2 regions of the Lactiplantibacillus sp. 30.2.29 genome follow, and region 1 is predicted to be linked to the other one. Evidence: predicted binding sites of a transcription regulator. Region 1 holds the regulator's gene; the other holds the start of a gene.
The links. The regulator CtsR, encoded in region 1, represses protease genes until heat stress. The targets are predictions, from matches to a motif close to TTGGTCAAAAAAGGTCAAANA.
Positions count from the first base shown of each region.

Region 2: the regulator CtsR is predicted to act here: its motif matches at 1,815-1,835, upstream of clpB (ATP-dependent chaperone ClpB).

Region 1 covers NZ_JAGYGU010000007.1:46,549-51,126, reverse strand. Annotated here, with positions in the region: tRNA gene KGF65_RS05410 (tRNA-Leu) at 1-30, shown strand, start outside; tRNA gene KGF65_RS05405 (tRNA-Thr) at 34-106, shown strand; tRNA gene KGF65_RS05400 (tRNA-Gly) at 131-202, shown strand; tRNA gene KGF65_RS05395 (tRNA-Leu) at 211-296, shown strand; tRNA gene KGF65_RS05390 (tRNA-Arg) at 307-380, shown strand; tRNA gene KGF65_RS05385 (tRNA-Pro) at 388-461, shown strand; tRNA gene KGF65_RS05380 (tRNA-Pro) at 511-584, shown strand; gene KGF65_RS05375 (CtsR family transcriptional regulator) at 2,101-2,568, shown strand; gene KGF65_RS05370 (ATP-dependent Clp protease ATP-binding subunit) at 2,587-4,578, shown strand, end outside.
Region 2 covers NZ_JAGYGU010000001.1:131,479-136,056, forward strand. Annotated here, with positions in the region: gene KGF65_RS00570 (Nif3-like dinuclear metal center hexameric protein) at 1-498, shown strand, start outside; gene pepT (peptidase T) at 539-1,777, shown strand; gene clpB (ATP-dependent chaperone ClpB) at 1,895-4,498, shown strand.

The DNA.
Region 1 (4,578 bases):
GACGTGGGGGTTCAAATCCCTTCACCCGCACATGCCGACTTAGCTCAGTTGGCAGAGCATCTCACTAGTAATGAGGAGGTCGGAGGTTCGAATCCTCTAGTCGGCATTTACAATTGAATAGCTTTATTATGCGGAAGTAGTTCAGTGGTAGAACATCACCTTGCCATGGTGGGGGTCGCGGGTTCGAATCCCGTCTTCCGCTTTTAATTTGCCGGGGTGGCGGAATTGGCAGACGCACAGGACTTAAAATCCTGCGGTTAGTGATAACCGTACCGGTTCGATCCCGGTCCTCGGCATTTTAAATAAGCACCCATAGCGCAATTGGATAGAGTGTCTGACTACGAATCAGAAGGTTGTAGGTTCGACTCCTACTGGGTGCATTAGTATCGGGAAATAGCTCAGCTTGGTAGAGCACCTGGTTTGGGACCAGGGGGTCGCAGGTTCGAATCCTGTTTTCCCGATCGTTTAACACAGTCTTAGTGATTACTAAGGCTTTTTATTTAATTTTCTCGGGAAGTAGCTCAGCTTGGTAGAGCACTACGTTCGGGACGTAGGGGTCGCAGGTTCAAATCCTGTTTTCCCGATTACGGTTAAACCAACTAATCCAGTCATTTGACTGGATTTTTTTATGGCCACTTTTGACGTGTGGTGTACTGCTGTGTTGTGACTGGTGCTGAGGTGTGATCGCCCCATCATTTTGAAATGCCTTTTTCGAGTTGGCTCCGCCCAATGAATTGATGAGATTCACCAGTAGTGCGCCTTGCGTTAATTATTTGGCATTAAAGATGATTTAAACGTGCCTGTTGGTCGGTTTACTGTTCGTCTGCCGAGACGCGTTCTATTCCGACCTCCGGGGCCGGCTGACAACGCTGGAACAGGGCGGACATCGATTTGAACTCACGCAGAAACCCACTGCGCAATTTCAAATACGAGTCTTCTTCTAGCCCGGGAAATTCACCCGGACAAGAAGAATTTCGCCCTTGAGCATTGTCAGCCAGCCCCTACAGTCGGGAACCCGCTCGAATGGCAGATGAACGGCCACCTATCTAGGTACAATTGACCACTGAATATTAGGTTTCTGGTCCTTCAGGCAAGCTCTCAAACGGGATCAATGCTGAATTATGGCATCTAGTTACTGAAAAGATTACCTGAATGCGATTCACGAATCTCAATGTCAGCTAGTCTTGCGTTTAGTCGAATAAATTGTCTTCACTTATAATTCAAGACTTTGCTATCCCGGGTGATTAGAGGAAGTTTTGACAATCTCAGTGAAACCGCGTGTTCGAAGTCTTAAATCATGGGTCAGGATGCTTGGTTATTGTTAGAACCAGTCTGACAGTTTATTTCAACATTCCTGTATACTAAGGAACCAACAACTAATCTAACAAAAAAGTTGGGCCCGCCCACGTCCGCCTTTCGAATCATATCCAGGCTGGAAGGTGTTTCTGACAATGCTCAGTGGTGAAATTCCACTTAGCAAGCGTTCTTGGCTTGGTTAGTGGAAGACCAGTATTTAAGACGTGGTTTTTCGGCTTAAATCTGTGTCCACCACGTTCCAGTATTGTCAGAAATGCCTGTAAGCCGGTGTAGGACGCACACGATTCTGCAAATTTACGCCAACTCGTACTTGTTCCCAGCGGGTCTCAGCTGGCAGCTCCTGAATTTAGAGAATAGCACGTTTAAATCATAATTCATGACGAACAATCTATATATGAAGTATCTGTTCAAAATGACGTTAAGCGTGGCCGGTCGTAAATAAACAAGTGGCGTATTAGTCGAAATTCAGGCGGACAACCTGTAGTATAGAAACTCAAGCTGTTGGATAAACGACGAGTCCCAGACAAAGTTGACCAAATTCAGACGCCAACACTTGACATATTTTAAATAGGTAGTTGAATGAATATGAAGGCCTAACAAAGTTAACGAATCAGGGTCGAAAATCCGGTCCAATCAATTGAAAGCAAGTGCTTGGCGTGCTATGCTGTAACAACCGTTAAGCACATGCTGGGTCGCCAGTTGGGTGAAATTCTTTGCTTTTTTCCATTATCCTCGTATAATAAAAGTCAATATTAGTCAAAGATAATGAAAAGGGTGAAGCACATGCAAAGTCAAAATATCTCGGATATTATTGAAAAGTATTTAAAAAGTATTTTGGCGGACTCGGAGCATGTTGAAATTCGGCGTTCAGAAATTGCCGACCTTTTCAACGTGGTACCCTCACAGATTAATTATGTGATTAAAACGCGGTTTACGATCCAAAATGGTTACTTAGTTGAAAGTAAGCGTGGCGGTGGCGGTTATATTCGCATTGAAAAGGTTAATTTGGTCGATGATGCTGATGTGTTGGATGCCCTCATTCAAGTGATCGGCGATTCCATCACACAACGGGATGCCTACGCAGTTGTTCAGAGTCTGTATGAGGACGACGTTTTAAATCGTAGGGAAGCGCAGTTGATATTAGTGGCAATCGATCACGACACGTTAGGACTGACGGACCGAGACCTTGAAAATAGTCTCCGGGCTCGAATAATTATCGGGATTTTGAACCACTTGCGTTACGAAAGCTAAAGAAAGCGAGGAATCGCAATGGATAACTTATTTACACCTAGTGCCAAAAGTGTGCTAGTACTAGCACAGGAACAGGCCAAATATTTTAAGCATCAGGCAGTCGGTACGGAACATTTGTTATTAGCACTAGCCATCGAAAAGAACGGTATTGCTAATAAAGTCTTGCAACAGTACGCTGTGAGCGAAGATGACATCCGTGAAGAAATTGAACGGTTCACTGGCTACGGGACGTTGAGCAATATTGGCAAAGATACGTATTTGCCATATTCACCAAAGGCTAAGGAGATTTTATCCGTTGCTGGTGATGAGGCCAAACGGCTTGGCGCCAACAAGATTGGGACTGAACACTTCTTGTTAGCGATGCTCTCTGATGAAAGTATCCTCTCCTCGCGTATTTTGATGAATTTGAACTTAGATTTGAGTCAAACACGCAAAGTTGTTTTGCGTAAACTTGGTGTCAGTGATGCGATGAGTAAGCGTAAGGGCAGTGCGGCTAACCGTGGTGGTAAGAAGACGGAAGGCACACCGACCTTGGACTCCTTGGCGCGTGATTTGACGCAGCTGGCGAGTGAACAGGAAATGGATCCAGTTGTGGGCCGTTCCAAAGAAGTTAAGCGGGTCATTCAAATCTTGTCACGGCGGACGAAAAACAATCCAGTCTTGATTGGTGAACCCGGCGTTGGTAAGACGGCGATCGCTGAAGGGCTGGCACAAAAGATCGTTGCTGGCGACGTACCGAATGACATGGCTGACAAACGGCTGATGATGCTTGATATGGGCTCACTAGTTGCCGGAACCAAGTATCGTGGTGAATTTGAAGACCGCTTAAAGAAAGTGATCGACGAAATCTACAACGATGGGCATGTCATCTTATTCATCGATGAATTGCATACCTTGATTGGTGCCGGTGGTGCTGAAGGGGCCATTGATGCTTCTAACATTTTGAAGCCAGCATTAGCACGAGGCGAACTCCAAACCATTGGGGCGACGACCTTAAACGAATATCAAAAGTACATTGAATCCGATGCCGCACTTGAACGGCGGTTTGCCACGGTCATGGTCAATGAACCGACTGAAGATGAAGCGGTTGAGATTCTCGATGGCTTGCGGCCACGGTATGAAGAACATCATCACGTGACAATTACTGATGAAGCCGTCAATCAAGCGGTGAAGTTGTCCAGTCGCTACATCAGTGATCGGTTCTTACCAGATAAGGCGATTGATTTGATGGATGAAGCGGCGGCGAAAGTCCGCATCGACCAGATGGATCAACCGACTAAGTTGTCCAAGAACCAGGACAAGCTCGCGCAGTTACGTGAAGAAAAGGAAACGGCGATTGAAGCTCAGGACTTCGAACAAGCCGCGGATATTCGCAAGCAGGAAATGCAACTCAAGCAACGTTTGGATCGCATTGAAGCTGATGAAGAAGCACAAATCACTGAAGGCGACACACCGCACTATGACTTACAAGTGACCGGAGAAGATATTGCCCAAGTGGTTGCTGAATGGACGGGTGTCCCACTAACCCAATTGCAAAAATCCGAAAGCGAACGCTTAGTTAACTTGGAAAAGATTTTGCATGAACGGGTCGTCGGTCAACCAGAAGCCGTTTCTGCAGTAGCACGGGCCATTCGCCGGGCGCGGAGTGGATTGAAAGATCCAAGCCGGCCAATTGGTTCCTTCATGTTCCTTGGCCCGACTGGGGTTGGTAAGACCGAATTAGCGAAGGCCTTAGCTGCAGCCATGTTTGGGTCAGAGGACAACATGATTCGGATCGATATGTCTGAATACATGGAACGGTACTCGACCAGTCGTTTGATTGGGTCAGCACCCGGCTATGTCGGCTACGATGAAGGTGGTCAGTTAACTGAAAAGGTACGCCAGAAGCCATACTCAGTCGTGCTGTTTGATGAAGTTGAAAAGGCTCATCCAGACGTATTCAACATTCTGTTGCAAGTCTTGGATGATGGCTACTTGACTGATTCGAAAGGCCGCAAAGTCGACTTCCGA
Region 2 (4,578 bases), on a different contig from region 1:
TCAGAAGATGCGCTTTCGGCTGCAGTTGCCGGTGTTAATGCGTTAGCGGGTGATGCGTGGGATTATCAAGTCGTGTCCCTGCTATCAGGTGGTCACCAGTATTATATGGGGCGTGTCGGTGATTTACCGAAGCCGATGAGTGCGCGTGCGTTTGCCGAGGCCTGCAAACGGGTCTTTCACGTCGATGGCTTACGGTTAGTTTGCGCGGATGCGGACCAAATGATCAGTAGAGTGGCCGTCCTTGGTGGTGATGGCGGTAAGTTTTATCCGCAAGCGCTACAGGCCGGTGCGCAGGCTTATGTCACGGGTGATGTTTATTATCACACCGGTCATGACATGTTAGCGGCTGGTTTGACGGTCGTGGACCCAGGGCATCACATCGAAAGTATTTGCAAGTCACATCTGACCGAATTATTCCAGCAATGGCAACAGGAATCCGACTGGTCAGTGGAAGTGGTGGCCTCGCAGCTGAATACTGATCCATTTACGTTTATCTAAGTTCGTTCAATTGGTTTAAAAATAGAAAGGAAGTCATCATATGTCAAAATATCCAAACTTAATTTCAGATTTCTTAACCTTCGTTAAAATCAATAGTCGTTCCGATGAAGCATCCACGACGGTGCCATCATCACCGCGTGAAACCGCGTTCTTAAAACAATTGATGACCAAGCTGACCGACCTCGGCTTGAGCGATGTTGAACAGGACAAGCAAAGCGCTTATGTCTTCGCCACGATTCCCGCTAATACCGACAAACCTGTCAAGACATTAGGGTTTATTTCACACATCGATACGGCTGATTTCAACGCTGAAAACGTCAATCCACAAATCGTTGAGGACTATGACGGTGAATCAGTGATCAAGCTTGGCAACGGCGACTACGTGTTGGACCCCGCTGTTTTTCCTAACTTAAAAAACTACGCTGGCCACACGTTGATCACCACTGATGGTACGACTTTATTGGGTGCCGATGATAAGTCGGGGGTCGCTGAAATCATCAGTGCCGCTGAATACTTATTAGCCCATCCAGAGATCAAGCACGGCAAGATTCGGCTTGGTTTCGGCCCAGATGAAGAAATTGGGACAGGGGCCGACCATTTCAACGTGCCTGCATTTGGCGCGGACTATGCCTACACCGTGGATGGTGGCCCACTAGGTGAATTGGAATACGAAACGTTCAACGCGGCCCAGGCAACGGTCACGATTACTGGGGTCAATGTGCATCCCGGTGAAGCGAAGGATAAGATGGTCAATGCGCTTCAATTAGCCGTTGATTTCCAATCCGCACTGCCAGCCCACGATGTTCCTGAACATACGGAAGGGCGCGAAGGCTTCTTCTTCCTATTGAGTCTGGAAGGCACAGTCGATAGTGCTAAGATGACTTATATTATTCGGGACCATGACCGTGACAAATTCGAAGCACGCAAACGGCTCTTTACGGCGGTTGCTGATCGTTTGAACTTGGCTGACGGGGTCGCGCGGGTCAAGGTGGACATGAAGGACCAGTATTACAACATGCGTGAAGTGATCGAAAGGGACATGCGGGTTGTTGAGCTGGCCAAACAAGCGATGCTCAAATTAGATATCAAACCTGAGATTTACCCGGTCCGTGGTGGGACGGATGGTTCCAAGATTTCCTTCATGGGCTTGCCAACGCCGAACTTGTTTGCCGGTGGTGAGAACATGCACGGGCGTTTCGAGTACGTTTCAGAACAAGTGATGGAACGCGCCGTGGACGTTGTTTTACAAATTATTCAAGACAATTACGAGCAGGACTAATTTCTTGACCTTGTTTGACCTTTTCGGTTATACTTTAATAGTCAATAAAGGTCAAACAAACATTGGCAGCTATGACGGCTGCCTTTTTGCTACCGTTTTTGAGGAGGTCTTTGAATTATGAATCCAGAACAATTTACAGAAAGCTTACAACAAGCCTTACAAGAGGCGCAACATATCGCCCAAACCCGGCGGCACCAAGAGATTGGCGTGCCCCATTTATTTAAATTTTTGACGCAACCAGGTGAACTCGTTCGCCAAATCTTCAGTGAAGCTGGCGCCGATTTGGACCAGTTACAACAAGAATTGGACCGTGAATTAGATGATATCGCGGTCGTTAGTGGCGGCAACGTCCAGTATGGCAGCACCATGAGCAGTAGTTTGGCAACGCTGATGCAGACGGCTGATGCCAAACGCAAATCTTTAGGTGACGACTACCTGGCAACCGACACGTTGGCACTCGCCTTAATGGATCAAACGGGTGATCAGCTGACCAAATACTTGACCAGTCAAGGGATTACTGCGGGTCAAGTTAAGAATGCGGTCGACCGGATTCGCGGCGGTCAACGGGTGACGTCCCGCAACCAAGAAGACCAATATCAGGTCTTAGAAAAGTACGGGGTCGATTTGGTCAAACAAGCCCGGCAAGGTAACCAGGACCCCGTCATTGGCCGGGACGAAGAAATCTTGGACGTGATTCGAATCTTATCACGTAAGACCAAGAACAATCCGGTCTTAATTGGGGAACCAGGTGTTGGGAAGACGGCCATCGTTGAAGGGCTAGCCCAACGAATCGTTCGCGGTGACGTTCCCGAAAATTTGAAAGATAAAACGTTATTCTCACTAGATATGGGTTCCCTGATTGCCGGCGCCAAGTACCGTGGTGAATTTGAAGAGCGGTTGAAGGCGGTATTGAAGGAAATCAAGAAGAGTGATGGCCAGATCATTATGTTCATTGATGAAATTCATAATATCGTGGGCGCGGGCAAGACAGAAGGCAGTATGGACGCCGGTAACTTGCTCAAGCCAATGCTCGCACGGGGCGAACTCCATTTGATTGGGGCCACGACCTTAGATGAATATCGTCAGTACATGGAAAAGGATAAGGCACTCGAACGGCGGTTCCAAAAAGTGCTCGTTGCAGAACCAAGCGTCGACGATACCATCAGTATTTTACGGGGCTTGAAGGAACGCTTCGAAATTCACCATGGCGTTCGTATTCACGATAATGCCTTAGTTGCGGCGGCTAAGTTATCCGACCGCTACATTACTGACCGGTATTTGCCAGACAAAGCCTTGGACTTGGTCGATGAAGCATCCGCCGAAATTCGGGTCGAAATGAACTCGAATCCGACTGAACTGGACCAAGTTAACCGCCAATTGATGCGGCTAGAAGTCGAAGAAGCGGCGCTCAAAAAAGAGACCGATGACGCGTCTGTCAAACGGTTAGGTGATGTTCAAAAAGAACTGGCCAGCGCCAAAGAAAAACAACGCGCCTTATCAGAACGGTGGGACAGTGAAAAGAAGAGCCTGCAAGCATTGAGCGATAAGAAGTCCGCGCTTGATAAGGCTAAACATGAGCTGGAAACTGCCGAAAGTAATTATGATCTGGAAAAGGCGGCCAAACTGCAGCACGGTACGATTCCAGAATTAGAACAAGAATTAAAGGCGATGGAAGCCAATGACCATCATGAAGATTGGTTAGTTGAAGAATCGGTCACCCCTGACCAGATTGCCAACGTGGTTTCGCGGATGATTGGCATTCCGGTAGCCAAGTTAGTTGCTGGTGAACGGGAGAAGTTGCTGCATTTGGCAGACCACTTGCACGAACGGGTCGTCGGCCAAGACGCGGCCGTTGACGCGGTATCCGATGCCGTCTTGCGGTCACGGGCCGGCTTACAAGATCCCAATCGGCCACTCGGTTCATTTATGTTCCTCGGACCAACTGGGGTCGGGAAGACTGAATTAGCCAAGGCTTTGGCTGAGAACTTGTTCGATGCCGATGACCACATGGTTCGAATCGACATGAGTGAATATATGGAGAAAGAATCCGTTTCACGGCTCGTCGGGGCAGCCCCCGGTTATGTCGGCTACGAAGAAGGTGGCCAATTAACTGAAGCGGTTCGCCGCAATCCGTATTCAATCGTCTTATTCGACGAAATTGAAAAGGCCCACCCAGACGTCTTCAATATCTTACTGCAAGTGCTTGACGATGGCCGGTTGACGGATGGCCAGGGTCGGACAGTCGACTTTAAGAATACGATTCTGATCATGACTTCCAACTTGGGGTCCGAATTGTTGTTAGCGGGCGTCGACGACCAAGGTCATTTGTCAGACGAAACCCATTCACAAGTCATGCAGTTGGTTCAAAGTCGATTCAAGCCTGAATTCTTGAATCGAATCGATGATATTATCATGTTTACGCCGCTACAATTAGACGCAATCGAAGAAATCGTCGTTAAGCTGATCGACCGCTTGTCAGCTCGACTACAAGACCGGGAGATTACCCTGAAGATTTCCGATGAAGCTAAGAAGTGGATCGCTAAGCAGGGTTATGAACCTGCTTATGGTGCACGGCCGTTGCGGCGCTTTATCACCAATCACGTCGAAACGCCACTAGCCAAGGAAATCATCGCCGGTCGGGTGGCACCAAAATCAACTGTTGCCATCAATTTGTTGGATGACCATTTGGTATTTGAAAATCAGGCAACGCAACCGGTATAAGTCGGTTCAATAGGCGTCTGCTTGTCATGCGTTGCATCTGATTATTGTGCAAATGGCCAATCGGATGACTGCTTGCAACT